DNA from 3 places in the Pseudomonas sp. EB271-G4-1 genome. Region 3 is predicted to be linked to each of the others. Evidence: predicted binding sites of a transcription regulator. Region 3 holds the regulator's gene; each other region holds the start of a gene.
What was found. The regulator sigma-54, encoded in region 3, starts transcription at its own class of promoters, with help from an activator protein. The targets are predictions, from matches to a motif close to ANTGGCATNNANNTTGCTNT.
Positions count from the first base shown of each region.

Region 1: a site for sigma-54 is predicted at 4,581-4,600, ahead of glnA (type I glutamate--ammonia ligase). Genes of this name have one in related genera too.
Region 2: a site for sigma-54 is predicted at 4,619-4,638, ahead of flgB (flagellar basal body rod protein FlgB). Genes of this name have one in related genera too.

Region 1 is NZ_JBYTEO010000002.1:2,354-9,350, forward strand. It holds gene ntrC (nitrogen regulation protein NR(I)) at 1-606, opposite strand, end outside; gene glnL (nitrogen regulation protein NR(II)) at 603-1,688, opposite strand; gene AC3WWR_RS01090 (DUF4124 domain-containing protein) at 1,938-2,453, opposite strand; gene AC3WWR_RS01095 (cupin domain-containing protein) at 2,480-2,902, opposite strand; gene glnA (type I glutamate--ammonia ligase) at 3,080-4,486, opposite strand; gene thiI (tRNA uracil 4-sulfurtransferase ThiI) at 4,815-6,269, shown strand; gene typA (translational GTPase TypA) at 6,409-6,997, shown strand, end outside.
Region 2 is NZ_JBYTEO010000106.1:5,854-12,850, forward strand. It holds gene AC3WWR_RS29755 (flagellar brake protein) at 1-578, opposite strand, end outside; gene AC3WWR_RS29760 (flagella synthesis protein FlgN) at 670-1,137, opposite strand; gene flgM (flagellar biosynthesis anti-sigma factor FlgM) at 1,186-1,512, opposite strand; gene flgA (flagellar basal body P-ring formation chaperone FlgA) at 1,679-2,440, opposite strand; gene AC3WWR_RS29775 (chemotaxis protein CheV) at 2,522-3,454, shown strand; gene cheR (protein-glutamate O-methyltransferase CheR) at 3,501-4,328, shown strand; gene flgB (flagellar basal body rod protein FlgB) at 4,680-5,087, shown strand; gene flgC (flagellar basal body rod protein FlgC) at 5,091-5,534, shown strand; gene flgD (flagellar hook assembly protein FlgD) at 5,550-6,272, shown strand; gene flgE (flagellar hook protein FlgE) at 6,305-6,997, shown strand, end outside.
Region 3 is NZ_JBYTEO010000029.1:79,694-86,690, forward strand. It holds gene AC3WWR_RS16380 (KpsF/GutQ family sugar-phosphate isomerase) at 1-880, shown strand, start outside; gene AC3WWR_RS16385 (KdsC family phosphatase) at 880-1,404, shown strand; gene lptC (LPS export ABC transporter periplasmic protein LptC) at 1,413-1,985, shown strand; gene lptA (lipopolysaccharide transport periplasmic protein LptA) at 1,972-2,520, shown strand; gene lptB (LPS export ABC transporter ATP-binding protein) at 2,520-3,245, shown strand; gene AC3WWR_RS16405 (RNA polymerase factor sigma-54) at 3,430-4,923, shown strand; gene hpf (ribosome hibernation-promoting factor, HPF/YfiA family) at 4,999-5,307, shown strand; gene ptsN (PTS IIA-like nitrogen regulatory protein PtsN) at 5,320-5,784, shown strand; gene rapZ (RNase adapter RapZ) at 5,787-6,644, shown strand; gene AC3WWR_RS16425 (HPr family phosphocarrier protein) at 6,660-6,935, shown strand.

The sequences.
Region 1 (6,997 bases), on a different contig from region 3:
GGGGATCGCTGCCATGTTCAGTGCAATGAATGGCGAAGCGGCGCGCGGGCTGTGGCGGTGCAGGGCGTGCGCCACCAGTTCTTTACCGGTGCCGGATTCGCCGTTGATCAGCACGGTGATGTTGGAGTGGCTCAAGCGCCCGATGGCGCGAAACACTTCCTGCATCGCGGGTGCTTCGCCGATGATTTCCGGGGTGCGGGTCAATGCGACCGGCACTTCCAGGCCTTGTTGTTCCTGAGCGTGCTGGTTGGCACGCTTGACCAGGGAAACCGCTTCGTCGACATCGAACGGCTTGGGCAGGTATTCAAACGCTCCGCCTTGATAGGACGCGACAGCGCTGTCCAGATCGGAGTGCGCTGTCATGATGATCACTGGCAGCCGTGGGTGTTGCTCGCGAATCCGCGCCAGAAGGTCCAGGCCGCTGGCGCCGGGCATGCGGATGTCGGAGATGATCACGTCCGGCTGCTGGCGCGCCAGGCGGCTCATCACGCCATCGGCGCTGTCGAAGCTTTGCGTGGTCATGCCTTCCTGCTGCAAGGCTTTTTCCAGGACCCAACGGATAGAACGGTCGTCATCGACGATCCACACGGTTTCACTACGGCTCATGTCGATGTGGCTCCTTGTTCCAGTGGCAGAAAGATCGAGAATGTGGTGTGGCCGGGGTGGCTGTCACATTCGATCAAGCCCTGGTGCTGGCTGATGATGTTCTGGGTAATGGCCAGGCCCAGCCCGGTACCGTCCGGACGGCCGCTGACCATGGGGAAAAAGATGGTTTCCTGAAGGTCCGCAGGAATGCCCGGGCCGTTGTCGATGATTTCGATCTTGGTCACCAGGCGGTGGCGCACGTGGCCAATGGTGAACTGGCGCATGGCGCGGGTGCGCAGGCTGATGCGGCCCAGGCGCAGCTCATTCTGGCTGCTGATGGCCTGCATCGCATTGCGCACGATATTCAGCACGGCCTGGATCATTTGTTCACGATCGATCAGGACGTCTGGAATGCTCGGATCGTAGTCGCGCACCAACGTGATGCAGCCCTGGCTCTCGGCCTCGACCAGATGGCAGACGCGTTCCAGCACTTCGTGAATGTTGCACATGGCCAGTGATGGCAACTTGTTCGAGCCGAGCATGCGATCGACCAGGTTGCGCAGGCGGTCGGCCTCTTCAATGATGACGTTGGTGTAGTCACGCAGGCTTTCTTCCGGCAGTTCGCGGGCCAGCAGCTGTGCCGCGCCGCGAATACCGCCCAGCGGATTCTTGATTTCATGGGCCAGGCCCCGCACCAGCATCTTGCTGGTTTCCTGCTTCGACAGCTGGGCCTCTTCCTTGGTGATGCGCAGCAAGCGGTCGCGGGGATGGACTTCGAGCAGAAGCAGCGTGTCGCCATTGCTCAGGATCGGTGTTACCGCGTAATCGACCGTCAAGGTCTGGCCGGTGAGGGCAGTGAGCATTGCTTCGCGTTTTGTGAACGGGTGCGCCTGCTGGACCGCCTGGCGCAAAGAGTTGAGCGCTTCGGTGGATTCGGTAAACAGCTCGCTGATGAACTGCCCATGGCTGCGCTGGCCGCTGATGGCCAGGAGCATCTCCGCCGCGGGGTTCATGTACTCAAGGCGCAACTCGGCGTTGAGCAGGATGGTGGCGGTGGTCAGGTTGTCGAGCAGCAAGCGGTGTAGTGCGTCGCTGATGGTCATTCAGGACCTCTTTTGGCGCATGAATAAAGAGCTGATGCGAGGAAAATGCAAAAACCAAACCAAGGCTCCGAAAAGAAGCGCTAAACCCCTGAAACAGGCGTTTGACGCTCGATTGCGTGGCGTTCTGCCAGCTTTCGCGGGTAGTTTCGAACCAAAATGGGCTGTGATTGGAACGTCGTGCAACTAATCGCACCAATATAGTGCGTAAACCTGTGCAAGGTTAAAAGAAGCGAAAACGCTGCCAGGCTTTCAACGCTTGTGCACCCGCTGCAAGGTAAAGGTCAAGGTGGGACTTTGTTGTATGACCGTGTCGCCGTCGATCACTTGAACGGCGAGCCTGTGCAGGCCGCGATCGATGTTTACCAGTTGAAGGCTCGGAACGTTGCCTGGCTGGCCATAGGGTTGCTCGTCCAGTAACAACCTGAACAGATGCGAGCCTTGCAGGCGTGGTTTGATCAGCACGTTGACCGTGAAGGTGCCGTTGTTGGCGCGCAAGGCCCCGTCGTTGGGCACGCCAGTCAGCTCAAGAGTCTCGTAGGTGCTGTTTATCTGCTCGCGGTTGCGGATGGGGGTGGGCGCAGGAGGTTCGTTGGGCGGTTGACGATCGACGCTGTTAAGCGGGGGTAAATCAACCGTCTGAGCGCTTACTCCATCGGGTGGTTGATTGCTGTAGGCCGTGTTGCCGGCAGCATCGGTGTATTTGTAGATCTGGGCCGTTGCAGGGAAGCCTGATAAAAGCCCAAGAAATAATAAGAATGGTCGCATTCAGGCTCCCTGTGAGCAGCAAAAAATTACTCCGACAAAGGAATACCCTCGCTGCCAGCATAGAACACGATAAGTTCTACCGGTTCCTCGCCGGTGACTCCGCGGTGGGTGATATTGACCATTTCGGCCACCGCTTCGCCTTGCTTGACGCGTCGAACCTGGCCGCTTTCCTTGCTTTCTATCGTCAGCTCCCCGCTGAGGACATACGCCGCATTTGGCATGGCGTGGCGATGCCATGGAAGTTGCGTATTGGCCGGAATTTTCAGTTTAAGCACCGAGAGTTGTGGTTCGGCGTAAGGGTAATGGGTGTAAGGCGTGCTGTCCCAGGAGGCGCTGCTTTGCAACAGGACTTTGCGTTCGATCGCTACTGTGGACGCTGAGTTGCTACAGCCCTGTAGGGCAAGGGCGATGAGGGCGGTAAATAGGGGGGTGAGCATGGAGGGTTTCATGTTGCCGTCCTTTGAGTTCAAGACGGTACAGGCTACGGTTAGCCGATATTTTTTTATGCCGGACGTTGCCGTGAATGCCCGGGGAAACATGGACCCCCTGCGTGAGAAGTTGCCTACAAAAAAAAGGCCTCCCGAAGGAGGCCTCTTTGTCACGCCGCTTGCGCAGGCGCTACCGGATCAGCAGCTGTAGTACAGCTCGTATTCCAGTGGGTGTACGAAGGTACGAACCTTGATTTCTTCTTCGCTTTTCAGGGCGATGTAGGCGTCGATGAAGTCGTCGCTGAAAACGCCGCCTTTGGTCAGGAACGCACGACCTTTGTCCAGCTCTTCCAGGGCTTCTTTCAGGCTGCCGCAAACTTGTGGGATCTCTTTCGCCTCTTCAGGCGGCAGGTCGTACAGGTTTTTGTCAGCTGCGTCGCCAGGGTGGATCTTGTTCTGGATGCCGTCCAGGCCAGCCATCATCAGTGCGGCGAAGCACAGGTACGGGTTGGCAGCCGGATCCGGGAAACGCGCTTCGATACGGCGGGCTTTCGGGCTCGACACGTAAGGAATACGGATCGAGGCGGAACGGTTACGGGCCGAGTAGGCCAGCATGACCGGAGCTTCGAAGCCTGGAACCAGACGCTTGTAGGAGTTGGTCGCCGGGTTGGTGAAGCCGTTCAGGGCCTTACCGTGCTTGATGATGCCGCCGATGAAGTACAGGGCGGTATCGGACAGGCCGGCATAACCTTCGCCTGCGAAGGTGTTCTTGCCATCTTTCCAGATGGACATGTGAACGTGCATACCCGAACCGTTGTCGCCGTACAGGGGCTTAGGCATGAAGGTAGCGGTGCGGCCGTAGGCATCGGCTACGTTGTGCACGACGTACTTCAGGGTTTGGGTTTCGTCGGCTTTCTTCACCAGGGTGTTGAACTTGACGCCGATTTCGTTCTGGCCGGCAGTTGCCACTTCGTGGTGGTGAACTTCGACGGTCAGGCCCATTTCTTCCAGTGCGTTGCACATGGAGGTACGGATTTCGTGGTCGTGGTCGAACGGTGGAACCGGGAAGTAGCCGCCTTTGACGCCTGGACGGTGACCTTTGTTACCGCCTTCGATGTCCTGGTCAGACATCCACGAACCTTGTTCGGAGTAGATCTTGAACATGGAACCGGAAATGTCGGACTTGAACTTCACCTGGTCGAAGATGAAGAACTCTGGCTCCGGGCCGCAGAATACGGTGTCGCCAATGCCGGAGGCTTTCAGGTGTTCTTCAGCGCGCTTGGCGATCGCACGTGGGTCGCGATCGTAGCCTTGCATGCTCGAAGGATCGACGATGTCGCAGGTCAGGATCAGGGTCGGCTCTTCGGTGAACGGGTCCAGTACGGCAGTGCTGTCGTCCGGCATGAGGATCATGTCGGAAGCTTCAATGCCTTTCCAGCCAGCGATGGAGGAGCCGTCGAACATCTTGCCGACTTCGAAGAAGTCTTCATCCAGCCCGTCGCGAGCCGGCATGGTCACGTGGTGCTGAGTGCCCTTGGTGTCTGTGAAGCGCAGATCAATCCACTTGACGTCATGATCTTTGATGAGTTGAACCGACTTCGACATAGTGTCCTCCGGGTGGATTAGGGCTGGTAGTGGATGCCCTTAGATGTTTGTGATGCCGGCGCGAATACTCTGCCAAGGCAACCTGCCTCACAAGGGAGCAAATTGCATGCCAGTGCCCCACCATGGGATTTTTGCCCCGAATTCACGCTTTTAAGGCGGTAAAGCACCTTAATGCGGAAAATACCGCCCTACAATGTGGCGCTCGTTTCAATAAATGACCCGTTTTGGTGCGCGCAAAACCTTCTGCATATTAACTGGTTAAACCTTGAGCAATTTCCGCTATAATCCGCGCCCCCCTTTTTCGGCAGGCCTCGCGCGCGCTGTTTCCATGAAATTAATCGTAAAAGTCTTTCCAGAGATCACCATCAAGAGCCGCCCGGTACGGATGCGTTTTATCCGCCAGTTGGCCAAGAACATCCGTGCCGTGCTCCGCGATCTGGACCCGGCTGTGGTGGTGAACGGCGTGTGGGACAATCTCGAGCTGGAGACCCGTGTCAGCGAGCCCAAGGCCCTGAAGGAGATGGGTGAGCGCCTGAGCTGCATGCCGGGCATTGCGCATTTCCTGCAAATCGACGAGTACCCGCTGGGTGACTTCGATGACATCGTCGAGAAGTGCAAGCAGCACTACGGTGATGCGCTGGCCGGGAAGATTTTTTCGGTGCGTTGCAAGCGTGCCGGCAAGCACCCGTTCAGCTCGATTGACATCGAGAAATATGTCGGCAGCCAGTTGCGCCGACAGTGCGGTGCCGCCGGGATTGACCTGAAAAAGCCTGAAATCGAAGTGCGCATCGAAGTTCGCGACCAACGGTTGTTCGTGATCCATAGCCAACACAACGGTATTGGCGGATATCCGCTGGGTGCGCTGGAGCAGACGCTGGTGCTGATGTCCGGCGGCTTCGATTCCACCGTCGCCGCCTACCAGATCATGCGCCGCGGCCTGATGGCGCATTTCTGCTTCTTCAACCTGGGTGGGCGTGCACACGAATTGGGCGTCATGGAAGTCGCGCATTTCATCTGGAAGAAGTACGGCAGCTCGCAACGCGTGTTATTTGTCAGTGTGCCGTTCGAAGAAGTGCTGGGAGAAATTCTCGGCAAAGTCGATAACAGTCATATGGGCGTAGTATTGAAGCGTATGATGTTGCGCGCTTCCTCCCAAATTGCCGATCGACTGCACATCGACGCGTTGGTCACCGGAGAGGCGATCTCCCAGGTATCGAGCCAGACCCTGCCGAACCTGTCCGTGATCGATTGCGTGACCGACAAGCTGGTCTTGCGTCCGCTGATCGCCAGCCACAAGCAGGACATCATCGACCTGGCCAACGAAATCGGCACCGCCGACTTCGCCAGGCACATGCCGGAGTACTGCGGGGTCATCTCGGTGAACCCCAAGACTGCTGCCAAGCGCCATCGGGTGGAGCACGAAGAGAAAGAATTCGACATGGCAGTCCTTGAGCGTGCGCTCGAGAACGCCAAACTGGTACCGATCGATCGCGTGATCGACGAATTGGGCCAGGACCTTCAAATTGAAGAAGTCAGCGAAGCGCTGGCCGGTCAGATCGTGATCGACATCCGTCACCCGGATGCCGCTGAAGACGACCCGCTGGACCTTGCTGGCATCGAGGTACAAACGATGCCGTTTTATGCACTGAACGCTCGTTTCAAGGAACTGGACCCTACTCGCCAGTACCTGCTTTATTGCGACAAAGGCGTGATGAGTCGCCTGCATGCCCACCATTTGCTCAGTGAGGGACATGCCAATGTGCGCGTTTATCGACCGAGCTAAGTGCCCGGGGCTGTTTGCCTGTGGCTTGCGTCACCGGCCCCCCGACGCCGCCGTCAAGCTGTAACGGCAAGGCCTGACTCTACTGTAAATCGCTGCCAAGACTTGTCAGCGCACCGAATCCTCTGATCGAGATACACAAGTGATCGAAAATCTACGTAACATCGCCATCATTGCTCACGTTGACCATGGTAAAACCACCCTGGTAGACAAACTCCTGCGTCAATCCGGCACCCTGGAGCGCAACGAGCTCAACGACGAGCGCGTGATGGACTCCAACGACCAGGAGAAAGAGCGCGGTATTACCATTCTGGCGAAAAACACCGCCATCAACTGGAACGGCTACCACATCAACATCGTGGACACCCCGGGCCACGCCGACTTCGGCGGCGAAGTAGAACGCGTAATGTCGATGGTCGACTCCGTTCTGCTGCTGGTTGACGCTCAAGACGGCCCTATGCCGCAAACCCGTTTCGTGACCAAGAAGGCTTTCGAAGCCGGCCTGCGTCCGATCGTGTGCATCAACAAGGTTGACCGTCCAGGCGCGCGTCCGGATTGGGTTCTGGACCAGATCTTCGACCTGTTCGACAACCTGGGTGCCACCGAAGAACAGCTGGACTTCAAAGTCGTCTACGCCTCGGCCCTGAACGGTATTGCCGGTCTGGACCACAACGAAATGGCTGAAGACATGACCCCGCTGTACCAGTCGATCGTCGACAACGTACCAGCGC
Region 2 (6,997 bases), on a different contig from region 3:
TTGCCGAAAGGCAGATCGGCGTTGAAACGGTCGTAAACCTGACCCAGTTGCAGGCTGCCGGTGATATCGCCTTCAAAGCGCAACTTGCAGCCAGTGGCGGAGATGTCCAGCAGCTTGCCGCTGATCGATGCCTTGAGTTTTTCACCGTCCAGATTGACGTTGACCAGTTGGGCCAATTTCAAGGCAGCGCGGAATGCATTGCGGCGCTGGTGGTAGACGACTTCATCGGGCAGGGTGCCACGGTAGCAACGGCTGCCGTTGGATTCGTCGATGGTCAGCGGGCCATTGCTTTCCCACGCGATGCGCACGCCTTCATGAAAACCTTCGACTTTGAAGGGTTCGCCGGCCAGCAGGAAACGTTCGCCATCGCGGGGAATCATTTCGTCCAGGGCAATCATGTTGCGCTCACGATCAAGGTCCACCAGATAGCTCTGGAAGCGCTGGCTGCGCTCGTGGAACGTGATTATCAGCGGGTCATGGCTGTCTAGCAATTGGCGCAAATTGCCGGAGATTTCCAGGGGCGTTCTGAGCACCTTGGGTGGCTGCGGAGCATCTTCCGCGTTTAAGGCATTGGACACGGCTAATCAATCTCCAGACAAATGTTGACTACGGCAAGCAGCATTTTGCCATCATGTTTCGCGTCTTGATAGAGCGGGCTTATCGACAGGCTCAAGCCTGACTGAGCGGGCGTGGTTTCACTAATCGGGAGAATGATCCGCTGGCGTCATAGAGCGCGGGCTGGTCACCGCCGTTAAGGATTCTCAGCTGGGTGGCCGTGGCGGCCTGCTGTACAAGGATCGATTGTCCATTGTCCGCGTTGGCGGCGTGGCATTGAGCCAACAGGTCGGTCAGCGCATCACTTTGCACCAGCAGTTCTTGACCAATGCTCGATTGACTGGCCAGTTGCTCCAGACCGCTGCGGTTGGCTGGCAAGTTGAGGCTGGCAAGAATCTCACTGCGTCTGCGGCCATGCTGATCGAGTTCGATGACCAATGCCTGCTTGCGCGCCAGGATTTCTTCCAGCAACCGCATGTCGCGGCCGTGCAGGGCGAGGAATTCGGTGTGCAGTAATTCCAGCAAGCGTTGCGCTGGAGCAAGGTCGTCGGTGATCAGTTGCAGTAAATTAGTGTCGTGCATGGCTGGCCTTGGGGTTTAAGCGTCCAAAAGCCTGGCGCGGGCCTAGGCCTAGCGCTGGGCTTCGAAGTTGAGCAGTTTGCTGGCTACACGGTTGCTGTCGACTTTATAGCTGCCATCGGCGATAGCTGCTTTCAACTCAGCTACGCGGGATTTGTCGACGACAGGCTGATCACGCAGCGTATCGGAGATCTTTTGCAACTGTTGCGCCTCATTGCTCAGATGTACCGACTCCCCGCTCTGGACGGTACTGGCCTGTTCCGCCGCGGAGGCAGGCTCGCCAGGTTTGCCGGATTCGGCGGTTTCCCTGGCGGCGCTGGTACGTGTACTGCCCGTGACTGACGGGGAGCTGTTCAATCGGCTGAAATCGATAACCATGTTAAAAACCTCTGGGAATTTGGACGCTTGCCATGTTTTCGGCCATTCCCTGAAAAACTTTAGGCTCATTCATCAAATGAGCTTGCGCGCGCCAGCGCTTGCCGTGCCTGGCACACAGTTTAGGGAACCGCCGAGGCCGGCGCCACATCTTCACCCACAGTAAATCCTACATGGACACTTCCACCTGGCCTGGTGCGATCACCTGTGCCTTGATGACCCGTTTGGAATTGAGATTCTTGACTCGAATCTGTTCGCTCAGGCCGCCACTGGCCAATGCCTCGCCGGGCATTCGCACGCTGAGCGTACCACTGCGGGCGGTAATCACTACCTGGTCGCCCTTGCGTATCACTTCCGCTTGTTCGATGTGCACCAGGCTGATGACCTGATCGTTGACCATTGGTCGGGTAAGTCGCTGCCCGACAGCCTGGTCCACGGCAGTCAGGTACCCCTGGTTAAGCAGGCTGATATCGCGCTCGCGCAGCGTGACGTCCTGCGGCTCGATAATACCGGCGCGGCGCAGTGGCCGGGTGGTCGTGACGACCTCGCGAAACAGGCGTACTTGAGCGGGCACGAAGACTGTCCAGGGGGATGTTCCCTCACAGCGAACCTTGACCGTTACGCGGCCCAAGGGCTTGGCCGGACTCTCCAGCGTGGCTGTCAATTCCTTGTCGCACATCGGCATGCGCAGACGCGGATCGAGCGGGTTTACCTGGATTTCATAGCGACCCTGGGTTTGACTGGTCGCCAGATAGTCCTCTACGGTGAATTCAAGAAAGCCCTGGGTGACGCCGATAAGCATGTCAGGCAAGGTAACCGCGTCAGCAAGGGCAGGGCTGCCAGCGTTGAACAGGCAAACAGCCGACAACACCCCCAGCCATTGGCGGCAGCGGGTGGTCAGGCGTCGGAATAATGTCGGTTCTGAGTTCATGACATGTAAAAAGCAAGCGCCGTGCCGTTTAGTGAAGAAGGCGCGTCGCAACAACACTTAGCGTTGGCGTAGGAGTCAGGCATGGCTGGTGTAATGGATTCGGTGAACCAGCGCACGCAACTGGTGGGGCAAAATCGCCTTGAGTTGCTGTTGTTCCGTCTCGACGGCCAGCAGCTGTATGGGATCAACGTGTTCAAGGTGCGGGAGGTGCTGCAATGCCCCAAACTGACGCTGATGCCCAAGTCCAGTCCTGTCGTGTGTGGCGTGGCAAATATTCGGGGGGCGACCATTCCGATCCTTGATCTGGCGATGGCGACCGGTTCCGGTGGCTTGAAGGACAAGAACAACCCCTTCGTGATCATCACGGAGTACAACACCAAGACCCAGGGATTCCTGGTTCGCTCGGTGGAACGCATCGTCAACATGAACTGGGAGGAGATTCATCCACCACCCAAGGGCACCGGACGTGATCACTACCTGACGGCGGTGACCCGGGTCGACAACCAGTTGGTGGAAATCATCGACGTCGAAAAGGTACTGGCGGAAGTGGCGCCGACCCCGGAAGCGATCTCCGCTGGCGTGGTGGATGTCGAGACCCAGCACAAGGCGCTCTCCTTGCGCGTGCTGACGGTCGATGATTCGTCAGTGGCGCGCAAACAGGTCACCCGGTGCCTGCAAACGGTCGGTGTTGAAGTGGTGGCGTTGAACGACGGTCGCCAAGCGCTGGATTACCTGCGCAAACTGGTCGACGAGGGCAAGAGGCCAGAGGAGGAGTTCCTGATGATGATTTCCGACATCGAGATGCCGGAAATGGACGGATACACCCTCACGGCGGAGATCCGCAACGACCCTCGCATGCAAAAGCTTCATATCATCCTGCATACTTCGTTGTCGGGTGTATTCAATCAGGCGATGGTCAGGAAGGTCGGTGCCGATGACTTCCTGGCCAAGTTCCGTCCTGATGACCTGGCATCCCGGGTAGTCGACCGGATCAAGGCAGCAGACATCAGCTAGGGGCGTTCGGCCCCCGGCAGTCAACACGATTTTAGAGGCGGCAGCATTGTCTACGGGTAATTTGGATTTCGAACAGTTCCGGGTGTTCCTGGAAAAAGCCTGTGGCATTTTGCTCGGTGAAAACAAGCAATATCTAGTCTCCAGCCGTCTCAACAAACTGATGGAGCAGCAAGGCATCAAGTCCCTGGGTGAGCTGGTCCAGCGCATTCAGACCCAGCCGCGCAGCGGGTTGCGCGAGATGGTGGTGGATGCAATGACGACCAACGAAACCCTGTGGTTTCGTGATACCTATCCGTTTGAAGTCTTGAAAAACAAGGTGCTGCCCGAAGCGATCAAGGCCAGCCCCGGTCAGCGTCTGCGGATCTGGTCGGCGGCCTGCTCGTCGGGTCAGGAACCGTATTCGCTGTCGATGTCCATCGATGAGTTCGAGCGGTTCAATGCCGGGCAGTTGAGAATGGGCGTACAGATCGTTGCGACCGACCTGTCGGGCACCATGCTGAACAACTGCAAGACCGGCGAGTACGACAGCCTGGCCATCGGTCGCGGCTTGTCTCCCGAGCGGCTGCAGCGTTATTTCGACCCCAAGGGGCCGGGGCGCTGGGCCATCAAGGCGCCGATCAAGAGCAGGGTCGAGTTTCGCTCGTTCAACCTGCTGGACAGCTACGCCGGCCTTGGCAAGTTCGACATCGTGTTCTGTCGCAATGTGCTGATCTACTTCTCCGCCGAAGTGAAGAAGGACATCCTTTTGCGCATTCACAGCACGTTGAAGCCGGGAGGTTATCTGTTCCTCGGTGCTTCCGAAGCGCTGAACGGATTGCCGGACCATTACCAGATGGTCCAATGCAGCCCGGGGATTATTTACCAGGCGAAGTGATGCAAGCGCGACAGGCATAAAAAATGGGAGCCCACAGGGCTCCTTTTTTATGCCTGTCGCGCTTGCATCACGTAGGAGCTGCCGAAGGCTCGGGCCGCGTTCGGACGATCTTTTGGACTTGATCTTAAAAAACAAAATCAAAAAATCGCAGCCTGCGGCAGCTCCTACAGGGTATGTGTTGTCCACGGGAAGCGGCAGAAAAGCGGCATCCAGCGGAAACCGGTTGCCGCTTTTCTGTCGTTGCCGCATGGGTCGTTGCCCGCAAAGCCCCGGTTTATGGGGTTTTCTAAATTGGCATGACGCTTGCTTTGACCATCTCACGAAAAACAGGTCAGCCGAAGGTTTCCCGCCATGAGCATCAGCTTCGATAAAGCGCTCGGTATTCACGAAAAGGCATTGGGCTTCCGCGCTCAGCGTGCCGAAGTCCTGGCCAACAACATTGCCAACGCCGACACCCCCAACTACAAGGCTCGGGACCTGGAGTTCTCGAAAGTGCTCGAGGCGCAGAACGACAAGGCCAAGAATGGCACCTTCGCCTTGAACATGACCAACAGCCGTCACATCGAGGCCCAGGGCCTGGGCAATGGCGACGAGTCGCTGATGTACCGCACGCCGATGCAACCGTCGATCGACCAGAACACCGTGGACGCCCAGCTGGAACAGTCGAACTACGCAGAAAACTCGGTCAACTTCCAGGCCAGCTTCACCCTGCTCAACAGCAAATTCAAAGGGCTGGTGTCAGCCCTGCGCGGAGAATAAGTCATGTCTCTCTCCAGTGTTTTCAACATTGCCGGTAGCGGCATGAGTGCCCAGACCACGCGCTTGAACACCGTGGCTTCGAACATCGCCAACGCCGAGACCGTCTCGTCGAGCATCGACCAGACCTACCGTGCGCGTCACCCGGTGTTCGCCACCATGTTCCAGGGCGCTCAAGGTGCTGGCAGCGATTCTCTGTTCCAGAACCAGGACGCAGCCGGGCAAGGCGTGCAGGTACTGGGCGTGGTCGAGGACCAGAGCAACCTTGAGGCACGCTACGAGCCGAACCATCCGGCCGCCGATGCCAAGGGCTATGTCTACTACCCGAACGTCAACGTGGTGGAAGAAATGGCTGACATGATTTCCGCGAGCCGTTCGTTCCAGACCAACGCCGAAATGATGAATACCGCCAAAACCATGATGCAGAAGGTCCTGACCCTCGGTCAGTGATAAGGGGCGACTCAGATGAGTGTTACCGATACCACCAGTGGTCTGAGCCTCAACGACATCCTGGCCAACTCGTCGATCAAGACCAATACCAATTCCGACAGCCTCACATCGGCGGCCAGCAGTGCCACGGGCAAGAAGGCCCTGGGCAAGGATGCGTTCCTGCAATTACTGGTGACCCAGCTGAAAAACCAGAACCCGCTGGAGCCTCAGGGCAACGGCGAGTTCGTGGCACAACTGGCGCAGTTCAGCAGCCTGGAAGGCATCACCACGCTCAACGATACCGTGTCCGGCATCGCTGGCAACTACAACTCGTCCCAGGCATTGCAGGCTTCGGCACTGGTCGGGCGTTCCGTCATCGCACCGGGCGACAAGGCCGTGGTCGACACCACGAAGGGCATGACCGGTTCCGTCGTCATTCCACAGTCGGTGGCTGAAGTGTCGGTGAAAATCACCGACAAGGATGGCAAGACCATCCGTACCATCACCCTGGATGATCAGAAAGCCGGCACTGGCAGCTTCACCTGGGATGGTAAGGACGATGCCGGCAAGGTCGTTGATTCGGGTACTTATACCTTTGTGGCGAACACCACCATCGATGACAAGGCCGTGGCACTGGTCACCAATCTGCCGGCAACGGTCAACAGCGTGACCATCAGCCAGACCGGCGGTGAGTTGATGCTCAACCTGGCCGGGCTCGGCAGTGTCGCCCTGTCCAAAGTGCAAACCATTGGTATATAGAGCCGACTAACGCGGCACAAAAGGAGTGGAATATGTCTTTCAACATCGGCCTTAGCGGTCTCTATGCCGCCAACAAGCAATTGGACGTCACCGGTAACAACATCGCCAACGTGGCAACCACCGGCTTCAAGTCGTCCCGCGCAGAATTCGAAGATGTGTACTCGGCGTCGAAGCTGGGTACCGGCAGCAAGGTCACCGGCAGCGGCGTGCGCCTGGCCAACGTTTCCCAACAATTTACCCAGGGCGACATCAGCGCCACCGGTAACGTGCTGGACATGGGGATCAACGGCTCAGGCTTCTTCGTACTGAACAACAGCGGCTCGTTATCCTATACCCGCGCGGGCACGTTCAAGGTCGACAAGGAAGGCTACGTCACCAACAGCGATGGCACCTCGCGCCTGCAGGGCTATGGTGTTGATAACAATGGCAAGATTGTCAACGGCGTATTGACCGACCTGCGCATCGACACCTCCAACCTGGCGCCAAAATCCACCACCACGGTGTCGTCGACGATCAACCTGAACTCGACGTCTCCCGTGATCGATCAGGCAGTGGCAACCAACAAGTTCGATCCTAGCAAATCGGAAACCTTTACCAAGCAGTTCAGTACGCCGGTTTTTGATACTCAGGGCAACCAGCACACCATGGATCAATACATGGTCAAGACGGGGCCGAACACTTGGGATACCTACACCCTGATCGATAACCGTAATCCGGACGGCAGT
Region 3 (6,997 bases):
TTTCGTGCGCGCCTGCGAAATGATTCTGGCCAGCAAAGGCCGCGTCGTCGTGGTCGGCATGGGCAAATCGGGGCACATCGGCAACAAGATCGCCGCCACCCTGGCCAGTACCGGTACCACGGCCTTTTTCGTGCACCCGGCCGAAGCCAGCCATGGCGACATGGGCATGATTACCCGTGATGACATCATCCTGGCACTGTCGAACTCCGGCTCGACCAATGAAATCATCACCCTGCTGCCGCTGATCAAGCGCCTGGGCATCCAGCTGATCAGCATGACGGGCAAGCCCGACTCGCCGCTGGCCAAGGCGGCAGAGGTCAACCTGAATGTACAGGTCGACCACGAGGCCTGCCCATTGAACCTGGCGCCCACCTCGTCGACGACCGCGGCACTGGTCATGGGTGACGCCCTCGCCGTCGCGCTGCTGGAAGCTCGCGGTTTTACCGCTGAGGATTTCGCCTTTTCCCATCCGGGCGGTGCGCTGGGCCGACGCCTGCTGCTGAAAGTGGAAGACGTCATGCACGCCGGGCAAGAGCTGCCGCAGGTACAACGCGGCACCCTGCTCAAGGATGCGCTGATGGAAATGACCCGCAAGGGCCTGGGCATGACCGTGATAATGGAGGCCGACGGCAAGCTGGCCGGGATCTTCACCGATGGTGATTTACGCCGCACGCTGGACCGCAGCATCGACATCCACACCGCCACTATTGATCAGGTCATGACGGCCCATGGCAAGACGGCCCGTTCCGAAATGCTCGCCGCCGAGGCCCTGAAAATAATGGAAGATCACAAAATCAACGCGCTGGTCGTGGTCGACAGCGAAGATCGCCCGGTCGGTGCCCTGAACATGCACGACTTGCTGCGTGCGGGAGTAATGTAATGAGCACGGACCTGCTGCAACGCGGCCAACAGATCAAACTGGCGGTGTTCGACGTCGACGGCGTCCTGACCGACGGGCGCCTGTACTTCCTCGAAGACGGTAGCGAATTCAAGACGTTCAACACCCTCGACGGCCAGGGCATCAAGATGCTGATGGCCGCCGGCGTACAGACCGCGATCATCAGCGGCCGCAAAACCCCGGTAGTCGAACGACGCGCGAAGAACCTCGGCATTCCCCACCTGTACCAGGGCCGCGAAGACAAACTGGTGGTACTCGACGAGCTTCTTGCGCAACTCGGCCTAAGCTATGAACAGGTCGCCTACCTCGGTGACGACCTGCCGGACCTGCCGGTGATCCGCCGCGTCGGCCTGGGCATGGCAGTGGCCAACGCCGCCAGCTTCGTGCGCGAACACGCACATGGCATCACCCTGGCCCGTGGCGGCGAAGGTGCTGCCCGCGAGTTCTGCGAATTGATCCTGCGCGCCCAGGGCCGCCTCGATGCGGCCAATGCCGCGTACCTGTGAGCCAAATCATGTTCAGCAAAAAAGTTCGCAAGACATTGGTGGTCAGTTGCATCGTGGCGATTTTCGCCGCGGTCGGCTACTGGAACATCAGCCCGGAACGCTTTCTCGACAAGCCACCGGCCAAGACTGAAGAAAGCCCGATCGACTGGTACGCGACCAACACTCACACCTTGCAGTACCTCGAAGACGGCAAGGTGCAATACGAAATGACGTCGGAAAAAGCCGAGCACGTCAAGGCAACCGACATCACGCTGGTGACCAAACCCGACCTGAACATGTACCGCGGCACTGATTTTCCGTGGCATGTGACCAGCGATCACGGTGAGGTGAACTCCGGCGGGACCGAGGTCGAACTGATCGACAACGTGCGCGTCAAGCGTACCGACGAAAAGAACCGCGACACCCTGATCACCAGTACTCGCATGACCGTGTTCCCGCAGCAGCAATATGCGCAGACCCAGCAACCCGTTAGAATCGACGGCGCTGGCGGTGTATCGACTGGTGTCGGCATGAAGGCGTATTTGAAAGAAAGCAGGATACACCTGCTATCGAACGTAAGAGGACAGTATGAGGCTCGTTAAAACCCTCCCTATTTTGCTCAGTCTGGGCGCAGCACTGGGAAGCGTGAGCGCCTGGGCTCTGCCGGACGATCAGCAGCAACCCATCCGCATCCAGGCCGACGACGCCCAACTGGACGACAAGAACGGTGTGGCCACCTATACGGGCGATGTGGTCATCACCCAGGGCTCGATCATTGTCAAGGGCAACAAGGTGACCATGACCCGCGCCCCCGATGGCGACGTCGACGTGGTGACCTCGGTGGGTAACCTGGCCTACTTCGAGCAACTGCAGACCGCAGGCGACACCAAGCCCGTGCAGGGATGGGGCGTGACCATCCAGTACCTCGCCAAGCAAAATCGTGTCGTGCTGATCGACCGCGCCAAGGTCATCGACAAGGACAGCAACGTCACTCAAGGCGAGAAAATCGTCTATGACACCGAGAAAAAGCTGGCCAGCGCCGGTCGCGCAACGGGCAGCAAGGTGACCGAGTCGCGTCCGCGCATCGACATGGTGATCCAGCCGAAAAAGAAAACCGACGAGCAAAAGGCCCCTTAATGGCAACTCTGAAAGCCCAGCACCTGGCCAAGAGCTACAAGAGCCGCCAGGTCGTGCGAGACGTCAGCCTGTCCATCGACAGCGGCCAGATCGTCGGCCTGCTCGGCCCCAACGGCGCCGGCAAGACCACCTGCTTCTACATGATCGTCGGCCTGGTACAGGCTGATCAGGGGCGCGTGCTGATTGATGACCTCGATGTCAGCCACCAGCCGATGCACGGTCGTGCCAAGGCGGGTATCGGTTATCTGCCGCAAGAAGCGTCGATCTTCCGCAAACTCTCCGTGGCCGACAACATCATGGCCATCCTCGAGACCCGCAAGGAACTCGACAAGGCCGGTCGCCGCAAGGAACTGGAAAGCCTGCTGCAGGAGTTCCACATCAGCCACATCCGCGACAACCTCGGCATGAGCCTGTCCGGTGGCGAACGCCGTCGCGTGGAAATCGCCCGGGCACTGGCCACCAACCCGAAATTCATCCTGCTCGACGAACCGTTCGCCGGCGTTGACCCGATCTCCGTGGGTGACATCAAGCAGATCATCCACCACCTCAAGGCCAAGGGCATCGGCGTACTGATCACCGACCACAACGTCCGCGAAACCCTGGATATCTGCGAAACCGCCTATATTGTCAACGATGGTCAACTGATCGCCGAAGGCGACGCTGAAACCATCCTGGCCAATGACCTGGTGAAAGAAGTGTACCTGGGGCATGAATTCCGCCTGTAAGCATCGCGGTGTCCGGCGAGTCGGCAGAGCGCTTGGCGCAATAAAAAATCAACCTTTTTTTATTGTTACAGCGCTCTAGGCAAACGCCGCGGTTTCGGGCATATAATTTGCTTATGTTTGGCGCTCCGGCGCCCTGTAGTGGATGGCGCATGTGCGCCGGCGAATAAGGTGTTAAGCCCCTGCCATGAAACCATCGCTAGTCTTGAGAATGGGCCAGCAGCTGACGATGACACCGCAGCTGCAACAGGCCATCCGCCTGCTCCAATTGTCGACCCTGGACCTGCAACAGGAAATCCAGGAGGCCCTGGAGTCCAATCCGATGCTCGAGCGCCAGGAAGAAGGCGACGACTTCGACAATTCCGACCCGCTGGCCGACAACGCCGAACACAAACCCAGTACCGACACCCAGGAACCCTCCTACCAGGAAAGCGCCACGACCGTCGATAATATCGAGGAAGGCGACTGGAACGAGCGCATTCCCAACGAACTGCCTGTCGACACCGCCTGGGAAGACGTCTACCAGACCAGCGCCAGCAGCCTGCCGAGCAACGATGACGACGAGTGGGATTTCACCACCCGCACATCAGCCGGCGAGAGCCTGCAAAGCCACCTGCTGTGGCAATTGAACCTGGCACCGATGTCCGACACCGATCGCCTGATCGCCGTGACCCTGATCGACTGCATCAACAACCAGGGCTACCTGGACGAGACGCTGGAGGAAATCCTCGAAGCCTTCGATCCGGAACTGGACATCGAACTGGACGAAATCGAAGCCGTCCTGCACCGCATCCAGCAATTCGAACCTGCCGGCATCGGCGCACGCAACCTGGGTGAATGCCTGCTGTTGCAATTGCGCCAACTGCCCGCCAAGACGCCTTGGCTGGCCGAAGCCAAGCGCCTGGTCACTGACTATATCGACTTGCTCGGCAGCCGCGACTACAGCCAGCTGATGCGCCGCATGAAGCTCAAGGAAGATGAGCTGCGCCAGGTGATCGAGCTGGTCCAGAGCCTCAACCCGCGCCCGGGCTCGCAAATCGAGTCGACCGAAGCCGAATACGTGGTTCCGGACGTGATCGTGCGCAAGGATAACGAACGCTGGCTGGTGGAGCTCAACCAGGAGTCGGTGCCCCGCCTGAGGGTCAACGCCCAGTATGCGGGCTTCGTTCGTCGTGCCGACACCAGCGCCGACAACACCTTCATGCGCAATCAACTGCAGGAAGCCCGCTGGTTCATCAAGAGCCTGCAAAGCCGCAACGAAACCCTGATGAAAGTGGCCACGCAGATCGTCGAGCATCAGCGCGGCTTCCTGGAGTATGGCGACGAAGCCATGAAGCCATTGGTCCTGCATGACATCGCCGAAGCGGTCGGCATGCATGAGTCGACGATTTCGCGGGTTACCACGCAGAAATTCATGCATACCCCTCGGGGCATTTATGAACTGAAATACTTTTTCTCCAGTCACGTCAGCACCTCCGAGGGCGGAGAATGCTCGTCCACGGCGATTCGCGCGATCATCAAAAAACTGGTGGCGGCGGAAAATCAGAAAAAGCCGTTGAGTGACAGCAAGATCGCTGGTTTACTGGAGGCACAAGGCATTCAGGTGGCTCGCCGCACCGTCGCCAAGTACCGCGAATCCCTCGGGATCGCGCCTTCGAGCGAACGCAAGCGGTTGATGTAGGGCCACGCCACAGCGTTCCAGTGGCAGATCATCTGGATCTGCCGCTTTATGCACTGGCAACGAAGGAGAAGCTGTATGCAAGTCAACATCAGTGGACACCAACTGGAAGTGACCAAGCCCCTGCGTGAATACGTCGAGCTCAAGTTCAAGAAGCTCGAGGGGCATTTCGACAAGATCACCAACGTGCAAGTCACGATGTGCGTCGAAAAGTTGAAGCAGAAAATCGAAGCCACGCTGCATATACCCGGCAATGAGGTCGTCGCCAACGCGGAACATACCGATATGTACGCGGCAATCGACGCACTGACCGACAAGCTGGATAAACAACTCAAAAAGCATAAGGAAAAGACTCAGAGCCTCCTCCAGGGCGCTACGGGTCGTTAACACTCCCAACCCATGATCCGACTTGAAAGCATCCTGACCCCCGGCCGTTCCCTGGTGAACGTGCCGGGCGGCAGTAAAAAGAAAGCCCTCGAGCAAATTGCCAACCTCATCCATCGCGAAGTGCCGGATCTGGCCATGCAGGATGTTTTCGAGAGCCTGGTCGCCCGTGAAAAACTCGGCTCCACCGGCTTTGGTAATGGCATCGCCATTCCCCACTGCCGTCTAAAGGGCTGTGATGCGCCCATCAGTGCCTTGATGCATCTGGACGCCCCTATCGATTTCGACGCCATCGACGGCGCTCCGGTTGACCTGTTGTTCGTGCTACTGGTCCCGCAAGCCGCTACCGATGCGCACCTTGAGTTGTTGCGCCAGATTGCCAGCATGCTCGACCGCAAGGACGTGCGCGACAAACTGCGCAACGCTGCGAGCAATCAAGCCTTGTATCAGGTTGTCCTGGACGAGCAAAACGGGCAGTAATCATGCGCTTGATCATCGTCAGCGGCCGCTCCGGCTCAGGTAAAAGTACCGCCCTCGACGTCCTCGAGGACAACGGCTACTACTGCATTGACAACCTGCCTGCCGGGTTGCTGCCTGAACTGGCCGAGCGAGCGCTGATACACACCGAACTGGCACAGCCACTGGTTGCCGTGTCCATCGATGCTCGCAACCTGCCAAGCCACTTGTCGCGGTTCCCCGAGTTACTGGCAGAAGTGCGCAGTCGCCACATCCAGTGCGATGTCCTCTACCTGGATGCCGACGAAGAAACCCTGCTCAAACGTTTCTCGGAAACCCGTCGGCGTCACCCGCTGAGCAACGCCAACCGCTCGCTGGCCGAAGCGATCAACGACGAGACCACCCTGCTCGGTCCGATTGCCGACCTTGCCGATCTCAAGCTCAACACCACCAGTCTGAATTTGTATCAACTGCGCGATACCATCAAGCTGCGCCTGCTAAACCAACCGGAACCCGGTACGGCGTTTCTCGTGGAGTCGTTCGGGTTCAAGCGTGGTATGCCGGTCGACGCCGACCTGGTATTCGATGTGCGCTGCCTGCCCAATCCTTATTGGAAGCCTGAGCTGCGCGAGCAGTCCGGGCTCGACCAACCGGTGGCCGAGTACCTGGCTGCGCAACCCGATGTCGAGGAAATGTTCCAGGACATTTCTACCTACTTGCTCAAATGGCTGCCACGCTTTGCCGCCAGCAACCGTGCCTATGTCACCATAGCCATTGGCTGCACCGGCGGCCATCACCGCTCCGTCTACCTGACTGAACGTCTTGGCCAGGTCCTGCAGCAATCCCTGAAGAATGTCCAGGTCCGCCACCGCGACCTCAGCTAAAGGATTCACACCGCGATGCCTGCTCTGGAAATCGAAATCATCAACAAGCTGGGCCTGCATGCCCGCGCTTCGGCAAAATTCGTTGGGGTTGCCGGTCAATACAAGGATTGCACGATCAGGGTAGGACGCACGCCGGAAACCACCGTCGATGGTAAAAGCATCATGGCGATGATGATGCTGGCCGCCGGCAAGGGCACCAAGATTCATTTGAGCACCGAAGGCGAGCAGGCACAGGAAGCGCTGGATGCGCTGGTGGCGTTGATCAATAACTATTTCGACGAAGGCGAGTAAAGCTCAAGGACCGTCCGAACCCGGCTCGAGCCGGGGCTTGCTGGCGAAGGCGGCCTTGAACA